Regions from separate parts of the Alicyclobacillus acidocaldarius subsp. acidocaldarius Tc-4-1 genome, predicted to be linked through region 1. Evidence: a T-box and tRNA genes for the amino acid it is inferred to sense, from the RefSeq annotation. Region 1 holds a T-box; the other holds one or more tRNA genes.

Evidence for each region. A T-box is a leader RNA that pairs with one kind of tRNA and senses whether it is charged. The one in region 1 lies ahead of alaS (alanine--tRNA ligase), so its partner is inferred to be a tRNA-Ala.
Region 2: it encodes a tRNA-Ala, which carries the amino acid that the T-box ahead of alaS (alanine--tRNA ligase) is inferred to sense. The anticodon was not compared.

What each region holds. Positions count from the first base shown of each region.
Region 1 is NC_017167.1:2,030,188-2,042,315, reverse strand. It holds gene TC41_RS09895 (arsenic transporter) at 1-220, shown strand, start outside; gene arsC (arsenate reductase (thioredoxin)) at 259-681, shown strand; gene TC41_RS17065 (hypothetical protein) at 805-927, shown strand; gene TC41_RS09885 (RNA-guided endonuclease InsQ/TnpB family protein) at 933-1,337, shown strand; gene TC41_RS16880 (transposase) at 1,273-1,443, shown strand; gene TC41_RS09880 (replication-associated recombination protein A) at 1,867-3,210, shown strand; gene cymR (cysteine metabolism transcriptional regulator CymR) at 3,143-3,553, shown strand; gene TC41_RS09870 (cysteine desulfurase family protein) at 3,571-4,716, shown strand; gene TC41_RS09865 (hypothetical protein) at 4,945-5,136, shown strand; gene TC41_RS09860 (AI-2E family transporter) at 5,344-6,402, shown strand; T-box leader at 6,439-6,648, shown strand; gene alaS (alanine--tRNA ligase) at 6,718-9,357, shown strand; gene TC41_RS09850 (IreB family regulatory phosphoprotein) at 9,420-9,695, shown strand; gene ruvX (Holliday junction resolvase RuvX) at 9,685-10,119, shown strand; gene mltG (endolytic transglycosylase MltG) at 10,138-11,229, shown strand; gene TC41_RS09835 (hypothetical protein) at 11,313-12,128, shown strand, end outside.
Region 2 is NC_017167.1:2,227,138-2,239,265, forward strand. It holds gene TC41_RS10725 (sugar phosphate isomerase/epimerase family protein) at 1-363, opposite strand, end outside; gene TC41_RS10730 (hypothetical protein) at 496-690, shown strand; gene TC41_RS10735 (4a-hydroxytetrahydrobiopterin dehydratase) at 711-1,004, opposite strand; gene TC41_RS10740 (NUDIX domain-containing protein) at 1,009-1,563, opposite strand; tRNA gene TC41_RS10745 (tRNA-Cys) at 1,731-1,804, opposite strand; tRNA gene TC41_RS10750 (tRNA-Gly) at 1,863-1,937, opposite strand; tRNA gene TC41_RS10755 (tRNA-Phe) at 1,943-2,018, opposite strand; tRNA gene TC41_RS10760 (tRNA-Ala) at 2,032-2,106, opposite strand; gene TC41_RS10765 (PepSY domain-containing protein) at 2,285-2,767, shown strand; gene speD (adenosylmethionine decarboxylase) at 2,851-3,234, opposite strand; gene TC41_RS10775 (rhomboid family intramembrane serine protease) at 3,484-4,188, opposite strand; gene TC41_RS10780 (glycosyltransferase) at 4,206-5,348, opposite strand; gene TC41_RS10785 (hypothetical protein) at 5,368-5,583, opposite strand; gene TC41_RS10790 (ABC transporter permease) at 5,774-6,982, opposite strand; gene TC41_RS10795 (ABC transporter ATP-binding protein) at 6,969-7,655, opposite strand; gene TC41_RS10800 (efflux RND transporter periplasmic adaptor subunit) at 7,652-8,722, opposite strand; gene TC41_RS10805 (hypothetical protein) at 8,841-9,233, shown strand; gene TC41_RS10810 (CBS domain-containing protein) at 9,303-9,740, shown strand; gene TC41_RS10815 (alpha/beta-type small acid-soluble spore protein) at 9,853-10,071, opposite strand; gene TC41_RS10820 (citrate synthase) at 10,261-11,394, opposite strand; gene TC41_RS10825 (manganese efflux pump MntP) at 11,548-12,093, opposite strand.

The DNA of each region.
Region 1 (12,128 bases):
CAAGACGTCGCTCGTGTATGCCAATGTCATAGGCTGTGACTTGGGTCCGAAACTGACGCCCATCGGATCGTTGGCGACACTTCTTTGGTTGCACGTCCTTCGTCAAAAGGGTGTCAACGTCACCTGGGGCACCTACATTCGCACGGGTGTCATCCTGACGATGCCGACGCTGTTACTCACCCTGATGGGGTTATATGGGTGGTTGGCGATTGTGAACTAGTGTTCGCTGTCGCAAATATGGGAGAGGAGTGTAGCTGTATGTCACGCAAGCGAATTTATTTTCTTTGCACTGGGAACTCATGCAGAAGTCAAATGGCTGAAGGATGGGCTCGCCATTTGGGAGGAGAGCGGATCGAAGTTCAGAGTGCGGGCATCGAGGCGCACGGATTGAATCCCCGCGCCGTGCAGGTGATGCAGGAGGTGGGGATTGACATTTCGCATCATCGGTCGAAGCTCATCGATCCGGACTTTCTCGAACAGGCGGATTATGTCATCACCTTGTGCGGTGACGCGAACGATCGCTGTCCCGTGACACCGCCGCACGTGAAACGCCTCCACTGGGGATTTCCCGATCCAGCTAAGGCGACGGGATCGGAGGAAGAGATTCTGAACCAATTTCGCCAGGTTCGCGATGCCATCGGCGCGCAGATCCGGGCGTTTCTTGAGAAGGAACTGCTATGAATGTCGATGTGCGAATCGCGACACGATAAGACATAACGGCGATTTGTCGATTTACAACCAAGGCATTGAAGATCGAATTGCGACGTTGGAGCCGGATTTCAAGGATATGTCCTACTTGGAATCGTGGTTTCTCAACACAACAGCCGATATCCGGTCTTTGTGGCGACCGTAGGTTCGAACATCGTCGGTTGTGCGGATCTGCATCCGTACTCGCAAAGCCGCTCGTCCGACACCTTCGCCGCTTAAGGCGGTTGTCGAAGCGGCATAGCCGAAAGAGACCAGGCTCGCGAAATCGGCGGAAGTCGGCGCTGGCGCTTGCCCGGCTGCACCGGAAGATCCGCAACATACGGCAGGACTTTTTGCACAAAGTGACGACGGAGCTCGCGAAAACCAAGCGAGTGATCGTCATCGAAGACCTGCATGTGCGAGGCATGGTGCAGAATCGAGCGTTGGCGCGAGCCATTTTCGGACGTGGGTTTTTGGCGAGTTTTCGGCGAATGTTGACGTACAAGTGTGCGTGGTATGGCTCGGAACTCATCGTGGCACCACGGTTTTTACGCGAGCAGCAAGACGTGCTCGGCGTGCGGGTACGTGATAAGCGAGCTACCATTGTCGGCGCGGGAGTGGACGTGCCCGGCGTGCAGCACGCGGCATGACCGCGACATCAACGCAGCGAAAAATCTTTTGAGAATCAGTACCGCGAGTTCCGCGGGAAGTGACGCCTGTGGAGATCCCTCTGGCGGGGCGGCCTTGGGTTGCTAGCCATGGGTTCGTGTAGCGCGTGAGAGCTTCGCGTCGACATGCCGAGACCCATGTTTCCCCGAGCGAGCTTCCTGAGGTCGCTTTCTATGCAGCGGTTTAGTGCTCTGCCCAAATTGTGTTCGCCAAGGTTCCTTACGGAACTCCATGCGTACAGGGGTTGGCCAGGGTTTGCTTTCATAGAAAAATTCAAGGTACAAAGGGAAACATACCGAATTGGCCGCAAACAATCCTCATGGTTTCCGCGATGCGGCGCATAAGCCGAGAAGGACTTCGATGACAGCGCTCTGTGACATGTCGGCGCGGTGACATCCCCCTTCGGGAACGCGACACTGCCCCTCCTTTTCCTCCGTCCGCAAAGCGTGTATAATCGTTAAAAGTTGAGTGGACGACTAGGAATTGCGCAGCCGTGTGAGGCGAATGCGAATGGATCTCTTTTCACTTGCTTCGGAACACGAAGCGGAGCGCGAGGCTCCGCTCGCCTACCGGATGCGGCCGAGATCGCTCGACGAGATGGTGGGACACCAGAATCTCGTGGGCCGAGATGGAATCCTGCGGAGGATGATCGAGCGGGATCGCCTGATGTCCATCATTTTGTATGGGCCGCCCGGCACTGGGAAAACCGCCATTGCCGAAGTCGTTGCGCGCCACACCAAGGCGCGCTTCATCCCGCTGAACGCCGTGACGTCGGGCATCGCCGATGTGCGGAAGGCCGTCGAGATCGCGCGAGAGGAGCGGGATCTGTACGGGCGGCGCACCGTAGTGTTTCTCGACGAAATTCACCGCTTCAACAAAAGTCAGCAGGACGCGCTGCTGCCGCACGTGGAGGCGGGGCTCCTCTCGCTCGTGGGCGCGACGACGGAGAATCCCTACTTCGACGTGAACGCGGCGCTGTTGTCGCGATCGCACGTGTTTCGCCTCGAGCCGCTTTCCCCGGATGACATCGGGCGCCTGGTGGACATGGCCATTGCGGACGAGGAGCGCGGACTTGGCCGCATGCGGGTGCGGCTTCACCCGGATGCGAGACGTGTGCTCACCCTGCAGGCGCGGGGCGACGCCCGGCGGGCGCTCAATTTGCTCGAGCTCGCTGCCTTCGCGGCGAGAGTTGGGCCCGACGGTGCCACCGAGATTGGCATGCGCGAGGTTGAGGTGGCGCTCGAGGCGAGCGGTGGGCCTCGCTACGATCGCGCAGGCGACGATCACTACGACACCATCTCTGCGTTCATCAAATCGGTGCGCGGATCGGACGTGAATGCAGCGATGCTGTGGCTCGCGAAGATGCTCGAGGGCGGCGAAGATCCCGCGTTCATCGCGCGCCGGCTGATGATTCTGGCGGCCGAAGACGTGGGTATGGCGGATCCGAACGCGCTGCCTATCGCCGTGAGCGGCTGGCAGGCGGCCATGGCCATCGGTATGCCGGAGGCGCGGATTGTGCTGGCGGAGGTGACCGCGTACCTCGCAAAGGCGCCGAAGTCGAACAGCGCGTACAGGGCTATCAACCTCGCGATGGAGGACGTCAGGTCTGGTTTGCCGCTCGAGGTGCCGCTGCATCTCCGGAGCACGGCGTACAAAGGGGCCAAGGCCCTCGGGCATGGGGAAGGCTACCTGTATCCACACGATTACCCGGGCCATTACGTCGAGCAGAACTACTGGCCCATCGGCGTCGAGCCGCGCGTGTACTACCGGGAAGGAGACGATGACCGTGAAGATCTCGACAAAGGGCCGCTACGGCCTGATGCTTCTGGTCGATCTCGCCGAACAGCAGAGTGACCAGCCCATTTCTCTGAAGTCCATTGCGGAGCGAAACAACCTATCGGAGCACTACCTCGAACAGCTCATTGCGCCGCTTCGCAACGGCGGCTTCGTGCGGAGCATCCGGGGCGCCTACGGTGGGTACGTGCTGGCGAGGCATCCGCGCGAGATTGTCATTGAGGACGTGCTTCTCGCGCTCGAGGGGCCCATCACCATTGTGGACGAGGAGATGGATGACGGCCTGCAGGTGCTGTGGGACAGGCTGAGGGAGGCCATCCACGACGTGTTGTCGTCCATGACGCTGCAGGATCTCGTCGAGCTGCGCCAGGGGTCGTCGCAGGGCTACATGTACTACATCTGAACCGTGGGGGGTCAGCGATGATCTACCTAGACAACGCCGCGACGACCCCTCTGCTGCCTGCGGCCCGCGCGGCCATGGACCGTTATCTCGGTGACGCGTACGGCAACCCGTCGAGTCTGCACCGGCCGGGGCGGGAGGCCCGGCAAGCCGTCGAAGAAGCGCGCCGCTTCTTCGCCGACTGGCTGGGCGTCTCTCCCCGCGATCTCGCCTTCACAAGCGGCGGCACCGAGTCGAACAATCTCGCCCTCTACGGCGCGTATCTCGCGCAGCGCCCCAACCGGACGCACGTCGTGACGACAGCGGTGGAACATCACGCGGTGCTCGAGGCCGTGGACAGGCTGCGCCTTCTCGGCGCGGACGTGACGGTCGTCCCGGTGGATTCGGAAGGGCGCGTCGATCCGGACGATGTAGTGCGCGCCCTACGCCCGGATACGGCGCTCGTGAGCGTCATGCTCGTCAACAACGAGGTCGGGACCGTCGAGCCGGTCGCCGAGATTGTGCGCCGCATCAAAGACGTGGACCCTGGGATTCTGGTACACAGCGACATGGTGCAGGCGCTGCCCGTGATGCGCCTGTCCCTCAAGGACTTGGGCGTCGATCTCGCCTCGTTCTCCGCGCACAAGGTGCACGGGCCGAAGGGCGTGGGCCTCCTGTACGTCCGATCCGGCACGCCCTTTGTGGCGCTTGCCGCCGGGGGTGAGCAGCAACACAGGCTTCGCGCGGGAACTGAACCGGTCGCCGGCATCGCGGGCTTTCACGCCGCCATGGCCGAGATTGCGGAGCACTTCGACGCGCATGCGGCCCATTTGGCCGCGCTCCGGGACGCGATGTGGCGCGCCATCGAATCGCTCGACGGCGCGTATCGCAACAGCCCGGCCGACGCGGTGCCTTCGATTCTCAACGTCGGTTTTCGGGGGATTCGCAACGACATCCTCCTCATGCGGCTGGACCTCGAGGGGGTGGCGGCGAGTGCCGGCGCGGCGTGCAGCGCGGGAAGCCTGGAGCCAAGCCACGTGCTTAGGGCCATGGGGAGAGCGAGAGAAGCGCGGGAGTCGATTCGTCTCAGTTTCGCCTGGCAAAACACCATGGAAGAGATTGGTGAATCGGCTGCCGTGCTGTCGAAAGTCGTCGGGTCCCTGCGATCACGTTTCACAAATTCGTGACATTTGCCGCGTCAGCCAAGGCTTCTTTTCCTTTTTCTGCATTGCAATGCGCGTTGGATAGGCGTAGCATGGGTCACGGAATCTCGGTGGATGGATATTTCGGAACCTGAAATTTGGTTTTGGCTTTATTGTCCGTGGATAGACTGTTGGCAGGTTTCGAAAGTTCATCCAGAGAGATGGGGCGTGCCGCAGTGCGCCTTCCAAGGGCGAGAAGGGAGGACCAACGTCATGCGGTGTCCGAGTTGCACAAGCCGAGACGTCGGTAAAATTGGTGCCAACCAATACTATTGTTGGAACTGCTTCGCCGAGTTCAACGTATCCGGCGACGAGGTGCGGATCTACGAAGTGGCCGAGGACGGATCGCTCATCGTCGTGGATCAGACGAATCACGCGGACGTCGAGTTTGGCACGGGGGCCTGAGGGTCGAGGCTCAAAGATAGCGCGTTGTCCACTAAAAAGAACGGGCGGTTGTCGAGCGGGAGCGGCTCGGCCCGCTCTTTTTTTGTCGAAACAGCGCGATGCGGGTGTCTGGTACAGTGTGATGAAAATAATGGCATGCGATTCTGCATATACTCTGTGGTAGACCCTTGTCCGGCGCCGCCGCAGAGGGAGGAGATCGCCGTGCCGATGGGGCGTTACGCCCGCACCATGATGTCCATCGCCCTGACGCTGACGTGTATCTATCTCGTCGGGCTCCTGCGCAGCCTGTTTCTGGACATCTGGGGCGTGCTGTCGAGCCTCTTTTACACGTTTCTGGCGTCGCTCATCATTACCTACATCCTACAGCCGGCGGTGGACGTTTTGCATCGGCGGCGCGTCCCTCGCTCGGCGGCCATCCTCATTGTGTACGCCGTGATCGCAGCCATCCTGGCCGTGGTGGTGTTGAACCTCATCCCGGTGATCTCACGGCAAATCGCGCAGCTGTCGAGCAGCCTGCCGGCCATCACGGCGGAATTAAGCCGCTGGATCGACATGGTGAACAGCCGGAAGACGTACCTGCCGAACGCGGTGCGGACGGGCATCGAGAATGCACTCAACCAACTGGAGCACCGCGTCGAGGTGGCACCGACGGGGCTGTTCTCGGTGGTGACGAGCACCATCAATGCGATCTTCATGGCATTTGTCGTGCCGTTCCTCGTCTTTTATATGTTGAAAGATGCGAAGGCCATTGGGCGCGGCGTGGTGCGCATTGCGCCTGCGAAAATCAAGCACCGCGTGCATCTGGTCCTCCGGGCCATCGATGACACGCTCGGCGGTTACGTGCGCGGTCAGTTTCTTATCATGCTGGCGGTCGGGCTGTTGTCGTTCATCGGCTATCTCATCATCCGCCTTCCGTATGCGCTCCTCTTGGGTGCCTTCCTCGGTTTCGCGGACATCATTCCGTATCTGGGGCCCATCATCGGCATCGCGCCGGCGGTGATCATCGCGCTCACCACCTCCGGCTGGCCGATGCTCGTCAAGGTCGTGATTGTCAACATTGCGGTGCAGCAGATCGAGGGGAACATCCTGTCTCCGCAAATCATGGGGAGGACGCTTCATCTGCACCCGATGGCGATTGTAGCGGCCCTGATTGTCGGCGGTGAGGCGGCTGGCATCCTGGGCCTCATTCTCGCAGTCCCGGCGCTCGCGGTGTGCAAAGTGGTGTGGACGCAGTGGCGAGAAGCGCGCTCCCATGCCTCGCATTGACAGGGCCTGTCCTGCCCGATACAATCAAAAATCGACGACAAAGCGATGCGGAAGACAAGTAGAATCGGGGCGCCTTGCTCAGAGAGGGCGGCCTTCGGCTGCGAGCTGCCTCAAGGCAACCGGTTCGAAGCCCCTTCCAAGCGCGTGTGGCAAAGCACGCCGGGTGTGCCCGTTACAGCGCCAGAGGCGACAGGCTCGGACGAGCCTGTAAGCAGGGTGGTACCGCGGGAAACTCCCGTCCCTGAATGTGGGGCGGGGGTTTTTCGTGCAGGAGGACACAGCCGAAGTGCGATGCGTCGGAGGAGGAGGTTGCGCATGAAATCGCTCACTGGACAAGAAATTCGCCGCGCGTTCAAGCAATTTTTCGCGGAGCGCGGTCACATGGTGTTGCCGAGCTTTCCGCTCGTGCCGAAGGACGATCCGACGCTGCTTTGGATCAACGCGGGGATGGCGCCCCTGAAGCCGTATTTCGACGGCCGGGAGATCCCCGAAGTGCCGCGCATCGTGGACGCGCAGAAGTGCATTCGCACCAACGACATCGAGGAAGTTGGCCACACCGCGCGACACCAGACGTTCTTTGAAATGCTCGGCAATTTCTCGTTCGGCGACTACTTCAAGCTCGAGGCCATCACCTGGGCGTGGGAGTTTTTGACTCAGGTCCTCGAACTGGACCCGGATCGCATCTCCGTCACCATTCACGAGGAGGACGACGAGGCGTTCGAGGTGTGGCATCACCGAGTCGGGCTACCGGCGTCGCGCATCTACCGCGGCAAGGAAGACAACTTCTGGGAGATTGGCGAAGGACCCTGTGGTCCGTGTTCGGAGATCTTCTACGATCGCGGCGAGGCCTACGGCTGCGGTTCGCCGGACTGCAAACCGGGCTGCGACTGCGATCGGTTCCTCGAGATCTGGAACCTCGTGTTCACGCAGTTCAATAAGAACGCGGACGGATCGTATTCACCGCTGCCGAAGAAGAACATCGACACGGGGTCTGGCCTGGAGCGCCTGGCCAGTATCCTGCAGGACGTGCCGAACAACTTCGAGACGGACCTGTTCCGGCCCATCATCGATCGCGCCGCTGAACTTTCGGGGCGCCCGTACGGTCAATCGGCTGAGGACGACGTCCATCTCAAGATCATCGCCGATCACGTCCGCACGGTGACGTTCGCGATTGGCGACGGCGTGCTCCCGTCCAACGAGGGCCGCGGGTACGTCATCCGCCGCCTGCTGCGGCGCGCGGTGCGCAGCGGCCGGAAGCTCGGCGTCGAGCGGCCGTTCTTGTACGAACTCGTGGCCGTGGTGGATAGAATCATGGGCGACGACTATCCCGAGGTGCGCGAGAAGCGACCGCTCATCGAGCGCGTGGTTCGCACGGAGGAGGAGCGCTTCCTGCAGACGCTAGCCGCCGGCGAGGAGCTCTTGAATCGGACCATTGAAGAGGTCAAGGCGCGCGGCGAGACCGTCCTGTCCGGTGAAGCGGCGTTTCGCCTCTACGACACGTACGGCTTCCCCATCGATCTCACCGTCGAGATCGCGCGCGAGAAAGGGATCGCGGTGGACCGGGAAGGGTTTGAGCGAGAGCTCGAGGAACAGCGCGCGCGGGCGCGCGAGGCCCGTCAGGTGGCCGAGGGCATGCAGAGCCAGCGCGGAGCCCTGGAGACCTTCACGGAGCCGTCGCGGTTTGTTGGCTACGACGAGCTCACGGTGGACGCGACCATCCTTGGCATCTTCAAGGATGGCGATCGCGTCGACGGGCTCGCCATCGGCGAGGAAGGCCAGGTCATCCTCGACGTGACGCCGTTTTACGCGGAGAGCGGCGGGCAGGTGGGCGATCGCGGCGAAATCGTCGGCACAAACGGCAAGGCGGAGGTGCTCGACGTCCAGAAGGCGCCACACGGGCAGCACGTCATGCGAGTGCGCGTCGTCGACGGCTCGCTGCTTCAGGGTGACAGCGTGCGCGCGCACGTCGACGAGGACTTCCGGCGCGACATCGTGAAAAACCACACGGCGACGCACCTCTTGCACAAGGCGCTGCGGGACGTGCTTGGGACGCACGTGGCGCAGGCGGGATCGCTTGTCGAGCCGGAGCGCCTGCGGTTTGATTTCTCTCACTTCGGGCCACTCACGGACGAGGAATTGGCCGAGGTGGAGCGGCGCGTGAACGACGAGATCTGGCGCGATCACACCGTTCACATCCGCGAGATGGACTTGGACGAGGCCAAGGCCATGGGCGCCATGGCGCTCTTCGGCGAGAAGTACGGCCAGCGGGTGCGCGTCGTCCAGGCGGGCGAGAGCATCGAGCTTTGCGGCGGCTGTCACGTGCCGCGGACGGGCGTCATTGGGCAATTTCTCATTACGTCCGAGACGGGCATCGCGAGCGGCACGCGCCGCATTGAAGCGGTCACCGGTCGGCACGCGTATCGCGTCGCCCGGGAGCGCGAAGAGCGGCTGCGCCAGGTGGCGGACGCGCTGAAGACGAATGTCAGCACGGTGGTGGAGCGCGCGCATCGCGTGGTCCAGGAAATGCGCGAGCTGGAGCGCGAGCTGGAGTCGGCGAAGGCGCGTCTGGCGCATGCGCGCGTGGACGAGCTCGTCGCAAACGTCGAGACGTTGGCGGGTGTCCCCGTCATTCGCGCTGCGCTGTCCGATCTCGACATGGACGGGCTGCGCCAGCTGGTGGACGAGATCAAGGCCCGGGTGGACTCCGTCGTGGTGGTGCTGGGATCCGCTCACCGCGGCAAGGTGCAGTTTGTCGCGTACGTGTCGAAGGACTGGCAGTCGCGGGGCCTCCATGCGGGTGAGATTGTCAAACAGGTGGCCGCGGTGACCGGCGGTGGTGGCGGCGGCAGGCCGGATCTGGCTCAGGCAGGAGGCCGAGACGCGGCGAAGCTCTCCGAGGCCATCCAAAAGGTCGGAGAAATTCTCGGCGAGATCGCAGGAAATCGCGCGCGCTGACTCGAAAGTAAGGGGACGAGCGACTTTTTGGCGTCGGCAGACGCCCGAGCGAGGTGCGGGCATTGGGACAAGAGTTTGACAGCACGATGCGATTTGCGTCGAAGTCAGGCAATCCCGAGGTTCGGCGCGCGTTTCAAATCGCATACCGCGCCCTGAAGGAAAAAGGGTACAATCCCGTGTACCAGATTGCGGGGTACCTGATTTCGGGCGATCCGGCGTACATCACAAGCCACATGGACGCGCGCAACACCATCCGGCGCATCGAGCGGGATGATCTCATCGAGGAGCTCGTGCGGGCCTACGCCGCACTGTATGGCGATGCGGACGATGGCGATTGATTTCGGCGAGCGGCGGATTGGTGTCGCCTTGTCGGACCCCATGGGGCTCATCGCGCAGCCGTATGGCGTGATCGAGCGCCAATCGGACCGGCAGGCGGCGGACGAAGTCGCGGAGTTGGCGCGGCGAGAAGAGGTGGGGCGGATTGTCGTCGGGCGACCGCTCCACATGTCGGGCCAGCCGTCCGAGATGACGTCGCGCGCGGAGAAGTTCGCCCGGATGCTCGCGGCGCGCACGGGCCTGCCGGTCCATCTGTACGATGAGCGGTTGACCACCGTGAGCGCGGAGCGCTTCCTCATCGAGCAGAACGTGCGGCGCAGAGAGCGCCGCGCGACGGTCGACGCGGCCGCCGCGCAGGTCCTGCTCGAAGACTACCTGCGATCGCGTCAGCGGGCGGACGGTGAGGGCGCGGAATTCGAAGGTTGAACGTTGGAAGGTGAACGTATGTCGAACCAGCCAGCAAGCGCGAGGCGGCGCGCGCGATGGATGATCCTTGTCGCCTTGGCGCTTGTGGTCGTGGTCGCACTCGTCTTCGGCGCGTGGTTTCGCGCGGCGCTGCGGCCCGTGTCGGCCAAGGCTCCGCTCGAGCGATTCAAGGTGAAGGCCGGCGACACGGTCGCCACGGTCGCCGAGCGATTGAAGGCGATGAGGCTCATCCGCAGCGCCACCGCGTTTGAGCTGTACGGGCGCCTCAGCGGGGGCAGGCCGATTTTGGCCGGCACGTACGCGCTGTCCGCGGATGAGTCGGCGCCACAGATCTATCGGCAGATGACCGCGGGCGAGATCGTCCCCGATGTGGTCAATGTGACCATTCCGCCGGGATATGACGTTGTGGACATCGCGGCGCGGCTCGCACAAGATGGAGTTTGCAGCGAGGCGGCGTTTCTCAAAGCGGTGCAAGCCGACAACTACCATCAGGCGTTTTTGAAGCAGCTTGCGGGGCGGCGCGATGTTCGCTACCGGCTCGAGGGGTACTTGTTTCCAGACACGTACCAGTTCTATCGGAATGAAAACCCGGTGGACGTCGTCAATGAAATGCTGAACGACTTTGCGGCGCGCGTGCTCACGTCCGCGAACGAAGCGGCGATGCGGGCAGACAAGCTCACGCTGAACGAGACCATCACGGAGGCGTCGCTCATCGAAAACGAGGCGCAGGTGCCTTCCGAGCGGCCCATCATCGCGAGCGTGATCGACAACCGGCTGAAGCTCCGTATGCGCCTACAGATCGACGCCACGGTGGATTACGCCATCGGCCGACACTTGACGGTCGTGACGGATGCGGACATCCTGGACGCGCGAAATCCCTACAACACGTACTTGTACGGTGGATTGCCGCCCGGACCCATTTGCAGTCCGAGCCTTGCGAGCATTGAGGCGGTGCTTCACCCCGCCCACACGAAGTATCTGTACTACGTCGCCAAGGGCAACGGAACCGGCGAACACTACTTCGCGGAGACGTACAGCCAGCAATTGCACAATGAGATGCTGCGGGAAGAGAATTTGAAGAAGCGGTCGGAGCAGTCGAGCGGCAAGTGAGCCGCGGGGCGAGAGGGGGCGCTTCGCGCCTCAGCCGCGGGATGTCAGTGGCCGACCTCTTTCGCGTTTGCTATGATAGGCGCATGAAGAGGAAGAAACTTCTGGGCGTGTATCGACAGGTCCGGGCGGACATCCGCCGGACGTGGGCGGACTGGACGCATTGGGTGCCGCGAACCATTGCGGCGCTGGCGATTTTGGTGGTCTACCTACCGCTTGCGCACGGTCCTTTCTTCATTCGCCTGTACTACGAGGCCATGGTGCTCGCGGAGGCTGCCGTAGTGCTTGTGCTCAGCGGGCGCGCGGGGCATCGTCTCGCGCCGTACGTGAGCATCGCCGCCATGCTGGCGTGCCTCGGACTCCTGTTTGCCGGCGACACGCCGCCGAACCACGCGACGGATCTGTTGTGGCCCATTCTGGGTTATGTGGCCGCCGTGCTGCGGCCGCACGACGTGGCGAACACGGTTCTATACGTGATCCTCGGGCTGTCGTTGGTGTTGACCACGCGGCTGACGCCGATGGAGGGCGCCATCGCCGGGTTCGCCATCGTGATGCTCTATTTCGGCGTGCGCGCCGCGCGCCTGCTCGCCGAATCTCGGCGCTGTGAAAAGGCGTGGAAACAGCTCGCGGTGCTGAGCTGGCGACAGTCGGTCGAGGGGCTCGTGCAGAGCACGGAGCATACGGGAGAGGCGGGGCCCGGCGACGCGCTCGCGGATGCGCTCCGGCGAGAGGCGGAATCCATCCTTCCAGGCGTCCCCTGTCACGTGCGGGATGTTCCCGCGCTTTCTGCACGGGACTGGGCCCGGACGCGCGCCGTGGTGCGCTTCGTGTGCCGCTCGGCTCTGGCGATGGAGCCAAAGCCGGATCGAACGGAGATCCGGGGTGTGGGTGGCGAGCTTGAA
Region 2 (12,128 bases), 200 kb from region 1:
CACTCGGGCCAACTGCGCGCGCGCCTCGTCCCGCGGAAATCCGTCCGGCACACGGCGATTCTTGCCTGCCCCGAAGCCGACGTGTTGACCGCCGAGATCGGCCATTCGCGCAAAGGCGATAGCCAAATACTGCGCGATCTCGTCGATGTCCACGTCCGGGCCCACGATGGGCATGTCCGGCGGAAACAGACGGTTGAACGCGAGTAACGGCACCTGGTTGCGCAGCAATTCGTCGCGAATCGCCCGCCATTCGGCGTCCGGCATGCTCGGTTTGGTTACCTTCGCGTTCAACTCGGCGTAGTCAAACCCCGCTTCGCGGACAAAACGCAGCTCTCGAGGCCCCACGCAGCACCCTAGGAGCACGCCATTCCCTCCTCGCAAGCGCTTGCCTTGGGTCCAAATCCGACCCGGCACGCGCCAGTTTCACTTTGATCCTTCCACAGGGTACAATGATTTCAGGCGATCTCGCCCGACGGACGAAAGGAGATTCGCGTGATGAGCGACATTCAGTACGTGATCAGCGTCATTGTATACGAGGACGGGCACTGCGACGTCATGTGGGATTCCTCGGTGCCCATGGAACACTGCTATGAAGCGCTCAAGCAGGTCACCGATGATATGGCCGCCGCGCTGGGTCCTAAGCCCCCGGCTCCGCAGAACCAAAGGGCCAAGATCCTGCGTCTGAAATGACGTGACAGCGCCCTGCGCTCTCACGTCGCCTCATTCGAGGCGTAGAGGCTTTCAATCTCCTTGGCCTCATCGAAATCCTCAGAGGTCAGCCCGCCGGCGTGCCACGTCGTGAAACGCAGTGTCACGTACTTGTAGTCAATCGAAATGAACGGATGGTGGTTTCTGCGCTCTGCGATCTCCGCCACGCGATTGACGAATGCGATGGCGTCTGGAAAGGACGCAAACCCGAACCGCTTGCGGATGAACTGGTCTTCGCGCTGCCACCCCGGCAATTCCGCCAGTCTCTGCTCTATCTCATCATCCGACAACTTCACCTTCTCACCCCCGTTCCAGCCAATCCTTCTCCGTCCACAGGAACGCTTTCAGCAGCCCTATCACACTCACGGCATCCGTGATTTCACCGCGCAGGCACATGTGGACGGCATATTCCAATGGGATCCATACCATGGTCATTGTCTCCGTTGGCTCGCGATCCGCTTCTCCGATGGACAAATCTTTGGCGAGAAACAAATGGGTCTCCTGTGTCGAGATGCCTGCACTCAGGTGAGCGACCCCGAGCGGCGTCCACGTACGTGCGACGATGCCGGTTTCTTCGCGAAGTTCCCGAGCCGCGGCGGCCTCCGGACCTTCATCGCGAAACTGGCCGCTCGGAATCTGCCACAGAAACCTGTCAACCGGAAAAACGAATTCATGGAGCAGTGCGACGCGGGCCTGCTCATCCACCGCCACAACGCCCGCGTTGTGCCCAGCGTCCATCACGCCATACAGGCCAGGCTGCCCGTCGGGCCGAAGCACGTCGTACTCGATCACCCGGATCCAGGGATTTTGATACGCAATGCGCTCCGAAAGGATGGTCCACAGGTGTCGCTTCAACGGCGTGCCCCTCTCCCATGACAGGATCACAAGGATTCGAAAATCACTGAAAAGATTATAGCACACGTTGTCCCCGCGTGACGCTGAGCCTTCGCCGAAGGATGCGCGCAAAAACAAGACGCGGCCGCGAAAACCTCGCGAGCCGCGTCACAACAAGCTTTTTCACCTGGAGGCGCCGGCCGGATTCGAACCGGCGATGAAGGTTTTGCAGACCTCTGCCTTACCACTTGGCTACGGCGCCATGAGGCCGCGCAACCCGGACAGAGACTCGCCCCGTCCGGGTCTCGCAGCGAATGCCCTGGAGCGGAAGACGGGATTCGAACCCGCGGCCCTCGCCTTGGCAAGGCGATGCTCTACCCCTGAGCTACTTCCGCATGGCTGGTGGCTCGGGACGGAATCGAACCGCCGACACGAGGATTTTCAGTCCTCTGCTCTACCGACTGAGCTACCGAGCCGCCGTGCATCAGATGGTGGAGCCGATGGGACTCGAACCCACAACCCCTACGCTGCCAGCGTAGTGCTCTCCCCTTGAGCTACGGCCCCGCAACGCACGAGACTGATTATACAGCTTGTCGGGCCATCGCGCAAGTACAATTTCGCGTTTCCTTGGCACACATCCCAAATCTCTCGCGTTCTCCAGAACAAAAATTCCATAATATGTATTGTTTTGCTGACATTGGACATCCTAAGGTCGACAAGCCCAAGAAAAGGAGTGAACCCCATGAAACGTTGGTTCCTCACTGCAGCCGCGGCGGCCTGCCTCATATCGACCGGTTGGTGGCAAGCGCCCGCGCACGTCCTCGCTGCTCCGGCCGTGGAATCCGCCGAGCCGAACGCACCCGTCAACGGGCCCTCCCACCAATTCGAAATCCATTCCAGCGTTCAGGTCTCACGCGAGATCCTTCGAGAAGCATACCAGGCCAGCCACGACGCCTATACGAAGAAATTACAGAAATACGCCAAGTGCACCGAGGCTCAGGCGCGCAAGGCCGTGATGTCTGAACACCCAGGTTGCAAGATCGAGGACATCCAACTCCGCAACATCCGCACAAACTTGGTGTATATGGCCATTGCGCGCGATGACGAGGACAAATACCTGGTCATCGTGGACGCGGGCAACGGCAATATCCTGCTAGATCGACGCATTCCGACACACCACGAACGCGTGTTTGCAGGCGCACCGGTCCCGAGCAGGAACGAATAAACAGGCCATCTTTCCCGCCTTGCGCATGCGCGGGGGCGCCGGCGAGCCGGCGCCCCTTGTTGGCCGAGCGGCACTCCCTTGCGTTACAACGCGCGCACCTTCACATCATGCACCTGTATCTGGCCTACGCCGCGAGGAAGCTCTATTGCTTCAAGGCGCTTCGCGCCCAGGTACTTCGTGATATAGTCGCACGCCACATTTGGATCGATGCGATCCCCGCAGGTGTACACATCGATACTCGCGTAGCCATGCTCGGGGAAACTGTGAATGGTGAGATGCGACTCCGAAATGATGACGACGCCGCTGACGCCCTGCGGTGCAAACTTGTGGAACGCAACTTCGCGAACCTCCGCGCCCGCCTCCAAGGCCGCGGTCACCATGGCGCGCTCGATCCCGTGAACGTCGTTCAGACGCTCCGGATCACACTCCCAAAGCTCTGCAATGACGTGACGCCCCATCGTGTCCATGAAAAAGTCCCCCTTTACAAACAAATCGGCCATGCCGTTCTTGAGAAAAAGGCATGTGGAATCGCACTTACACCACGGGGGAAAGTTAGTCCTCAGAGGTCCTAACCCTTTAAGTGTAAGTCCTCTTCCATTTGCAGTTGACTGCACTCGCCATGGCGCACGTGGACATCATGCGCCGTCCGACAGGTCAACACTACGATGAGTAGTATACGGCCTCCCTAGACAATTTGCAATCAGGAATTGAATGCCTCACCAGGACAGTGGCAACGGGGTCGCCAGATCCCACACGAGACTGAGGCCACAGGCCAAGCTGCATATCCAAGCGAGCACTGTCCAAAACCGCGGATTCCGGAGCCATTTCGCAAATCCGTACGTCAGGGCCATTCCGGTCGCAAGCCCACCCAAGTGCGCCATCCACCCGATGGTCCCCAGGTTCATGATGTCGATCACGACATTGACCGCGAGCACCATCAGCAACTGGTTGCGGACATACGGCGGAAACATGCCCATCAAGGCGAGCGCGAGCATCGCCCCGAACAGGCCGAAGATGGCCCCCGACGCGCCCGCCGAGACCTGATCCGGTGAGATGGGCAACGTCAGCAAACTGCCGACCGCCCCTGAGATGACGTACAACGCAATGAATACAGGCGTCGACAGCGCCTGCTCCACCGCAAACAACGTCCACAGCGAGATCATATTCACGAGGATGTGCCAGAGGCTCACGTGGACAAACATCGTGCTCAGGACGCGAAACCACTGGCCGTGCTCCACGAGCGGCGGGTAGAGCGCGCCAGCGCGGAGAAGTCCAAATGTGGATTTGCCCGTGATGGTTTCCACGATGAGGTACCAGAACACAGTGACCAGCAAAAAGGTCCAGCCGGCAGGGGCGGGATCGCCATAAGGGGTCGGGGGTAAGAAGCGAACGCGCCACACGCGCCGCCGACGCCACATCATGCATTCACCTCGTCTATTCAAGAGTTCGCCGGAAGCTTCCAGCCGCTTCGCACCGCATCTTCCTCGAGAACGGTGTAACCCCGCTCGTACGCGACGATCATGCGCTCCGGCGTATACCTCGGCAGCACGAGCCGCTGAAACCGCTCCACGTAGACATCCCGCGCCTGAGTGTCCATGAGAAGTCGCCGCACCGCATCGGCAAGAGCCTGTACATCGCCAGGCGGCACAAGCACACCAGCCTCTCCATCAAGCAGCATGCGCCGAATCCCAGGAACATCCGATCCGATGTTCGCGGCCCCGTAATAGCCGGCCTCCAACACGGAGGTCGGAGCTCCTTCACTCTTCGAAGGCAACACGTGGATGTCGATGGCGCAATACACGTCGCGCACATCCTGCAGATGACCTAGAAAATGAACTCGGTGGCGGATACCACACGCCTCGGCTGCCGCTTCTAATCGGGTGCGATCTCGTCCGTCACCAGCGACGAGCAGGTGAACGTCCAAGTCCGAGAGACGCGCCAGGGCGGCGATGGCGACGTGGATCTGTTTCACAGGATCGAGCCGAGCCACGACGCCGATGAGTCTCGACTCTGGTTTCAGCCCCAACCGATTTCGCCACTCCGCTGCGCACACGTCGCGCGATGCCCTGGGGGGCCGTGGAAAAAACGCGTTGGGAACCTCGAGGATGGTCCGGCAGGGAAGCACGTCTCCGAGCGCGGGCTGAACCACAAACAGGCCCCGCGCGCGAGACAGACGCCACAGATGTAGGCTGGGAAACAAAGCGGCTTTGAAGGGGTGCCCCTCGAAGTCGTATCGAGGATGGCTGTGAATCGTAGCGGTCCAGATGACCCCCGCAGTCGATGCGGCGAACGATGCCAACATATTCATGCGCGGTCCGTGGGAATGGAGAATCCACGCGCGCTCGCGCCGGAGCACACGAGCCAAATCGCGTATGGCGCCAACCGTGCCTGCCACCGCCCCGTGCAACATCCCCAACTGCCGCAGTTCGTTCGCCAGCGGTCCGTCGCCCAGGCTGATCAAGCGGTAGCGGTAGTCGACCTGCGCGCCCTTGAGCGCCTTCGCCCAAGTCATGAGGTGCGTGGCAGCGCCTCCCACTTCGTTCCCCGCAAAAAATACGATCACGGTGCGCTCCGAAGCCAACCGAGTTCCTCCAAGTCTATCAACAGGGACGGTAACCCTGCATGGTATGTGACTGAATGTATCGGTCCAAATCCTCTTCGTCGAACCAGAACGGCCCTCGATACAGAAACACGTAATCGACCGGCGTGTGAACTCGCTCCGCCGTAAACGCGAGGATGTGATTCCTCCGAACCGTCACATCCGGCCAAACGTCCTCAAAACGCCGATTGATCCGATTGTACTGCTCCGGTGTCATGCACGGCAGAAGGCAAACAAACGCCTCATTTGGAAGTTCTAACACATCATAATTTTTCCGTCGTACTCGATGTTCAACCCCAAGCGCATCCGCAACCATCCTTATCAAGCACAACCTCGATGTCGCCTATCTTCACACTCTCTGCACTCAGTATACTGGACAGCCCAGATAGGTACAAACAGTGCGCAACTTATTCGTACCGCAGGGCGTCAATCGGATTGAGATTCGCGGCCTTCACGGCCGGATAGAGTCCACAGACGACGCCGATGGCGGCCGAGAAGACGAATGCCAACACGCCAATCGGCCAGGGCACGAAAGCCGGAATGCCAGTGAACGCGCGCAGGGCGGTGCTCACCGCAAGCCCAGTCGCAATGCCGGCGACACCTCCTAACGAGGTGATGGCCATAGACTCCACAAGAAACTGGAGCACGATGTCACGTTTCCTAGCACCGAGCGAGACGCGAATGCCGATCTCCTGCGTGCGTTCGGTGACCGACACCAGCATGATATTCATGACGCCAACCCCGCCCACGAGGAGCGCGATCCCCGCCACAGCGCCGATCACGGCCGTCAAGATGGTCGTCACCTTTGCGATCAAAGCCGCGACGCTCGCGACGAGCCCTGACGAGTCGACGAAGGCCGTCGGATCGCCCGCATGGATGTTGAGCGCAAGCACGATTCGTTTCGCCAGGCTCTGGACATTGACGCCGGGACTCACCACGACATCCATTTCAGACGCTGTCCAGTTGGGGAAAATATCTTGGCACGTGGTATCGGGGATGTACAGATTGTCGCTCCCCATCACCAACGAATAGAGGCTTGCCTGCTCCGGCTGCGCCACACCAACGACCTCGAGCGGCACGCCGGACAGGGTGATGATTGCACCAAGCGGATTTCCGCTCCCAAAAAGCTTATTCGCGAGCGACTCACTGATGACCGCAACGTTACGGTGAGACAGCACGTCCTCCGCAGTGAACATGTGACCGCGAACGACCATGAAACGGGCAAGGCGGTCCAAGTCCGCTGGACCTGCGAACAGCGTCACATTGTCCGACTTGTCTCCACTCTGCACCACGGCGGTGCCATAGAAGGTCTCATTCACGCTCTCCACGCCGGAGAAGGACGCGGCGATGGCGAGATCGGAGTCGTCGATGGAGAGCACCTGCCCTGGCTGCGGCAGGCCGGGCGCAACGAGTTCCCTCGGCACAATTTGAATGACGTTCTGCTGACTTCCGCTTGAGATGGCCCCAATGACCAGCGCTTTGCCTCCGTTGCCGATGGCGACAATGGCGAGGATGGAAGCCACGCCAATCCAGATGCCGAGCATCGTGAGGAATGCTCGCGTCTTATTGGCGGCAAGCGAAGCCAAGGCCATACGGAGCATCTCATCGAGGCTCATCCGGTACCTCCTCTCGGACGATCTCGCCATCGACCATGTGCAGGATGCGCTGGCCGGCGCGCGCAACGTGGGGATCGTGCGTGATGACCATGACGGTCCGCCCGGCCGCGTGCAAATCCCGGAGAATGCGGAGGATCTCAGCGCCCGTCTGCTGGTCGAGCGCGCCGGTGGGTTCATCGGCGAGCAGGACGGCCGGGTCGTTGGCGAGCGCGCGGGCAATGGCGACGCGCTGCCGCTGACCTCCCGACAGCTCATTGGGCAGATGATGGGCTCGATTGGCCATACCCACCATCTCGAGCAGTTCCATGGCGCGCGCTCGCCGCTCGGCGCGAGGAACGCCTGCGTAGACCATCGGAAGCTCCACGTTGCGCACCGCAGACATGCGCGGGATGAGGTGAAAATTCTGAAACACAAACCCGATGTTCTGATTGCGCAGGCGGGCGAGATCGTTCGAAGGCAGGCCAAGCACCGACGCACCGTTCAGCTCATAGTCGCCCGAGCTCGGCCGGTCCAAGAGCCCGAGGATGTGCATGAGCGTGGATTTGCCACTGCCCGAGGGACCCATGACCGCGACGAACTCGCCCCGCTGAACCTCGAGGTCGATGCCCTTCAGCACGGGAATGACCTGCTCGCCGACAGTGTACGACTTTGTCACGCCCACGAGGCGAATCATGATGTGCGCACTGCCTCTCCGTTCACGAGATTGTCTGGCGGATTGATCACGACCCGATTGCCAGGAGCGACTCCGGACAGCACCTGCACCGCCGTATCGCTCGTCATGCCGAGCTTCACTGGCACGAGATAGACGTGGCCGTTCCTCCACTCGTACACCGCATAGCCGGTACCGTTCTGCACGATGGCGCTGTAGGGCACCGTGGGCACGGGCGATGGCGAGCGGCTGAGGATCCGGCAGGTGAGTTGATATCCATATGGAACCGGAAACGATCCGCGCGGCTGCACAGTCACCTCCACGACCGGCGCCCCGCTTGACGAGAGCTCCGCGTACGGCGCGATGGACGTCACCGAGCCGGTAAACGTCTGATTGGGATATGCATCCGTTTGCATCGTGGCCGTCATGCCCACCTTGATTTGAGCTGCGTCGACTTCCGACAGATCCATGACGACGTCCTTTGCTGGGCTCGCCACCTCGACGACCGGCGTCTGATTCCCGTCCGCGTCCACGCCGTTCGGGTTTGCGATGAGCACGATGCCCGACATCGTCGCCGTGATGGTCAACTGGGCCTCGTTGGCCTCCGCCTGTGCGAGCTGACTTCTCGCTGACGCCACCGAAGCCTCGGCCGCGTTCAGCTGCGGAAGAAACAGCGCCTTGAGCGCCGTCGGCGCCTGGTTATATTGCGCCAGCACGCGCTGATACGCCGACTCGGCATCGGAGAGCGCCAATTCCGCGGCCTGCACGCTGGCTTCCGCGGAAGCCGTGCTCAACTGAATGAGCGGTTGCCCCGCTTGCACGCGCTGCCCCACGTGCACCAGCACGCGCTCGACAGGAGCCGACAGGTTGTCCAAATTGACGATCTGGCGGGCCACCGGGCGCACCGTGCCTGCCGCCAGGGTCACCCGCTCAATTCGCTGCAGCGACACAGGCGCCGTCTCGACCACAGGCAAGGCGTGTCGAGATTTCCACACGACAAGCGCCCCCACGAGAAGCGCCAGAAGGGCCAGCACGAAGCCGATCACGGCGCCGACACGTCGGCCTGTCCGCTTTTCCGACGAGATGGCCAACGACAACCCCTCCCCGACCAAGTCACGTATTAACATACCACACGGGCGCTTGAACGGACATCGAACGACATGGCCGGTTTGGGACTCGCATACACATGGGACAAACAGGTGAAGTGAGGTGCGGTTCTTGAAACCGAGATGGGTTTGTCGAATCGTCGGGTGGCTCTACGCCGCACTTGGCGCGGCAGGCACCTTGAGCCGGGACCTTGGCCTTTATTTTCGATTCACGCCCGTGGAGGCCTACCTGTACCTTGGGCTTGGCGTCTGGGCCATTTGGGCGGCGCGCCAACGCACTCGCACCAGCGTCCTGGCGCTTCTGGGCGTCGGGATGGTGTCCTTCGCGTGGGCCCTGTCGCCCTGGATAGGGCTCCCTGCCCCCGTTCTCCGCGCGTTGGGCTCTCAACAACCGCTTGACCTGCTGATCCGAGAATTGGTCGCTATCTGGGGCATCGGCACCGCGGTCAAGGCCGTGACAGACTGGCGCGCATCCCATCGATCCACTACCTCCTGACCCTTCGTGCACGTCGCTCATGGGACATACTACGGCGTGTGAACCGATGACACCAAGGAGGGACTGGGCATGAAAGTTCAGCAGATCATGACCACAGACGTCGCTTGCTGCTCGGCCACCGATTCCATCCAGAAGGCCGCCCAGGCGATGAAACGCGAAAACTGTGGTTCCATCCCTGTGTGCGAAAATCGACGCGTGGTCGGTATCGTGACGGATCGCGACATCGTGCTGAAGGCCGTGGCGCAGGGCAAATGCGACGCCCGAGTCGAGGACTGCATGACCAAAGCGGTTGTCACCGGGCGGCCTGACATGGACGCGCACGAAGCTGCCGATCTCATGGCGCAGCACCAGATCCGGCGCCTGCCCATCGTGGACGAGCGCGGCGACCTCTGCGGCATCCTGTCCATTGGCGATCTCGCCACCGTCGACATCCATGTGAACGAGGCGGGAGCGGCGCTCAGCAAAATTTCCGCACCCACCGAAGCCCAGAACAATATCGTCCACTGACGAACGACATCGGTTCGCCAACACCCCGCACCGGCGGGGTGTTGTTGTGTCCCTAGAACATGCGGAAGGCTGGGGTCACGACCCCAGCCTTCGCTCGCCGCCTTCCCGAGCCTCACGGCGAACCCGCGTCTCCCTGCGCCAAACGCTCCTGCGCATAACGGACAAGCCTTTTGGTTATATTGCCACCGATGGAACCGTTCTCGTACGATGAGACGAAGCCCCAGTACCCGTCCTCGGGGGGTGTGATGCCGAGTTCTCCGGCTATCTCGTACTTCATGTCCTGAAGCGCCCGCGACGCTTGCCCGAGCAACAGGCGATTGCTTTTCGCCATGATGCATCCCTCCCTGGCGGTAGCATGCCCCGGGAGAGCAGATTGCGCACTGCGAATTCGCGCCAGCGGGCGAAGGCGCTGGGACTGGTACACGGTCCGATATGGGCGGAATGCTGGCTCGAAAAAGCGTCAAACGGCGCACCCCAAAAAGAGGTGTGCCGCCGTCCGCCGAAGCCTTGCAACACCTGCTCAGCGCTCGCTGAGCGGGACAAACTTGCGATCCGTCGGTCCAACGTACTCGGCCCGCGGGCGGATGAGTCGATTGTTCTTATATTGCTCGAGCACGTGTGCCGTCCACCCCGAGATACGGCTGCACGCGAAGATGGGCGTATACAAGTGCGTCGGAATGCCGAGCGAATAGTAGAGCGACGCCGAATAGAAATCGACGTTCGCGTGCAGGCCCTTTACCTCGAGCATGTGCTTTTCAATGGCCTGGGACATCTCGAACCATTTCGTTTCGCCCTTCAACTCGCCCGCCTGTTTGCTGAGCTGGCGAAGGTGCGTCGCGCGCGGATCTTCCGTCCGATACACGCGATGGCCAAAGCCCATAATCTTCTTCTTCTGCGCGAGCGCCTCGTCAATCCAGGCGATGGCCTTGCTGGGTTCGCCAATTTCGAGCAGCATGCGCATCACCTGCTCGTTAGCGCCGCCGTGCAGAGGTCCCTTGAGCGTCCCAATGGCCGACGTGATAGCGGAATACATGTCCGACAGCGTGCCCGCCGTGACGCGCGCCGAGAACGTCGAAGCGTTCAATTCGTGATCTGCGTGCAGGATCAGTGCGGTATTGAAGGCCTTCTCCTCGAATTCGGAAGGCTTCGTGCCACGGAGGAGATAGAAGAAGTTCGCAGCGGCGCTCAGCGATGGATCCGGCTCCACGGGGTCCAGTCCTTGGCGAATGCGCTCGAACGAGGTGACGATGGTCGGAATCTTCGCGACGAGGCGGGCGGCTTTCCGGTAGTTCGCCTCTAGGCTCTCGTCGCCGTCATCCGGATCGTACAGACCGAGGAAGGAGACTGCCGTGCGAAGAACCGCCATCGCGTTCGCGTCCTTCGGAAGCCGTTTCAACAGGTCGAGCACGGGTTCAGCCAATGCCCGCTCACGGGCAAGTTCCTCGGTGAACGCTTTCAGTTGCGACTGATTCGGCAGATCGCCGTGCCACAGAAGGTACACGACTTCTTCAAACGACGCGCCGCCGTCGACGAGATCGTGGATATCATACCCGTAGTACAGAAGGCGACCCTGTTTCCCATCCAAGAAGCAGATTTCGGACGTGTTGGAGACCACGTCTTCCAGCCCGGCTTTGAATGTCGTTTCCGCTGCCATGAGCAGAACCTCCTCATCCCTCGCGATCTCGCCCGCATCCCCTGGGTCTCAGCGAGATCGCCCAATGCCGTATTTTGTACTCGGTCATTATACTACATCCGTCGGTGCGCTCAAAAACCGTCAAGTTTCGGCAAGACAAGGATACGCGGGCTGTCATGCCATGGCGGCCATCCAGCCCGCGACGGCGAGGAGCACGAGGCCCGTCAACCGCTCCGCCGGCAGATGCTCCAACCGTGAGGCGAGGAAGCGCCCCGCCTCGAGCCCAGCGACGGTGAGAAGAAAACTCACGGTGCCAAACACGACGCCGGCGAAGGCGAGCGGCGCGCGCATCATGCCTAGACTGAATCCGACGGTCAGGTTGTCGATGGACAGCGCGATAGCAAGTAGGATGATCTGCAGACCGCGGGCGCGCTCCACGGCGTCCATTTCGTCCTCGTCCTCCCGCCGCTTGAAGAGGCTGTAGAGACCGAGCAGGGCCAAGAGAGCGATGCCTACGATATGCGCGCTTCGGCCGAGCACGCTCGCCACCTCGCGACCCACCCAGATGCCCAGGACAGGCATCCACGCCTCGAAGATGGCAAAGAGGATAGCGACGCGCCACTGCGCGCGGCGGCTGAGCCCGGACGCGCCGAGTCCGACAGCGGCGAGTCCGTTGTCGAGGCCAATTCCGAGGCCGATAAGAAGCAGCTGAGTCAACACGCCGTCCCATCCTCTCCAGACCGCGTCCAGATACA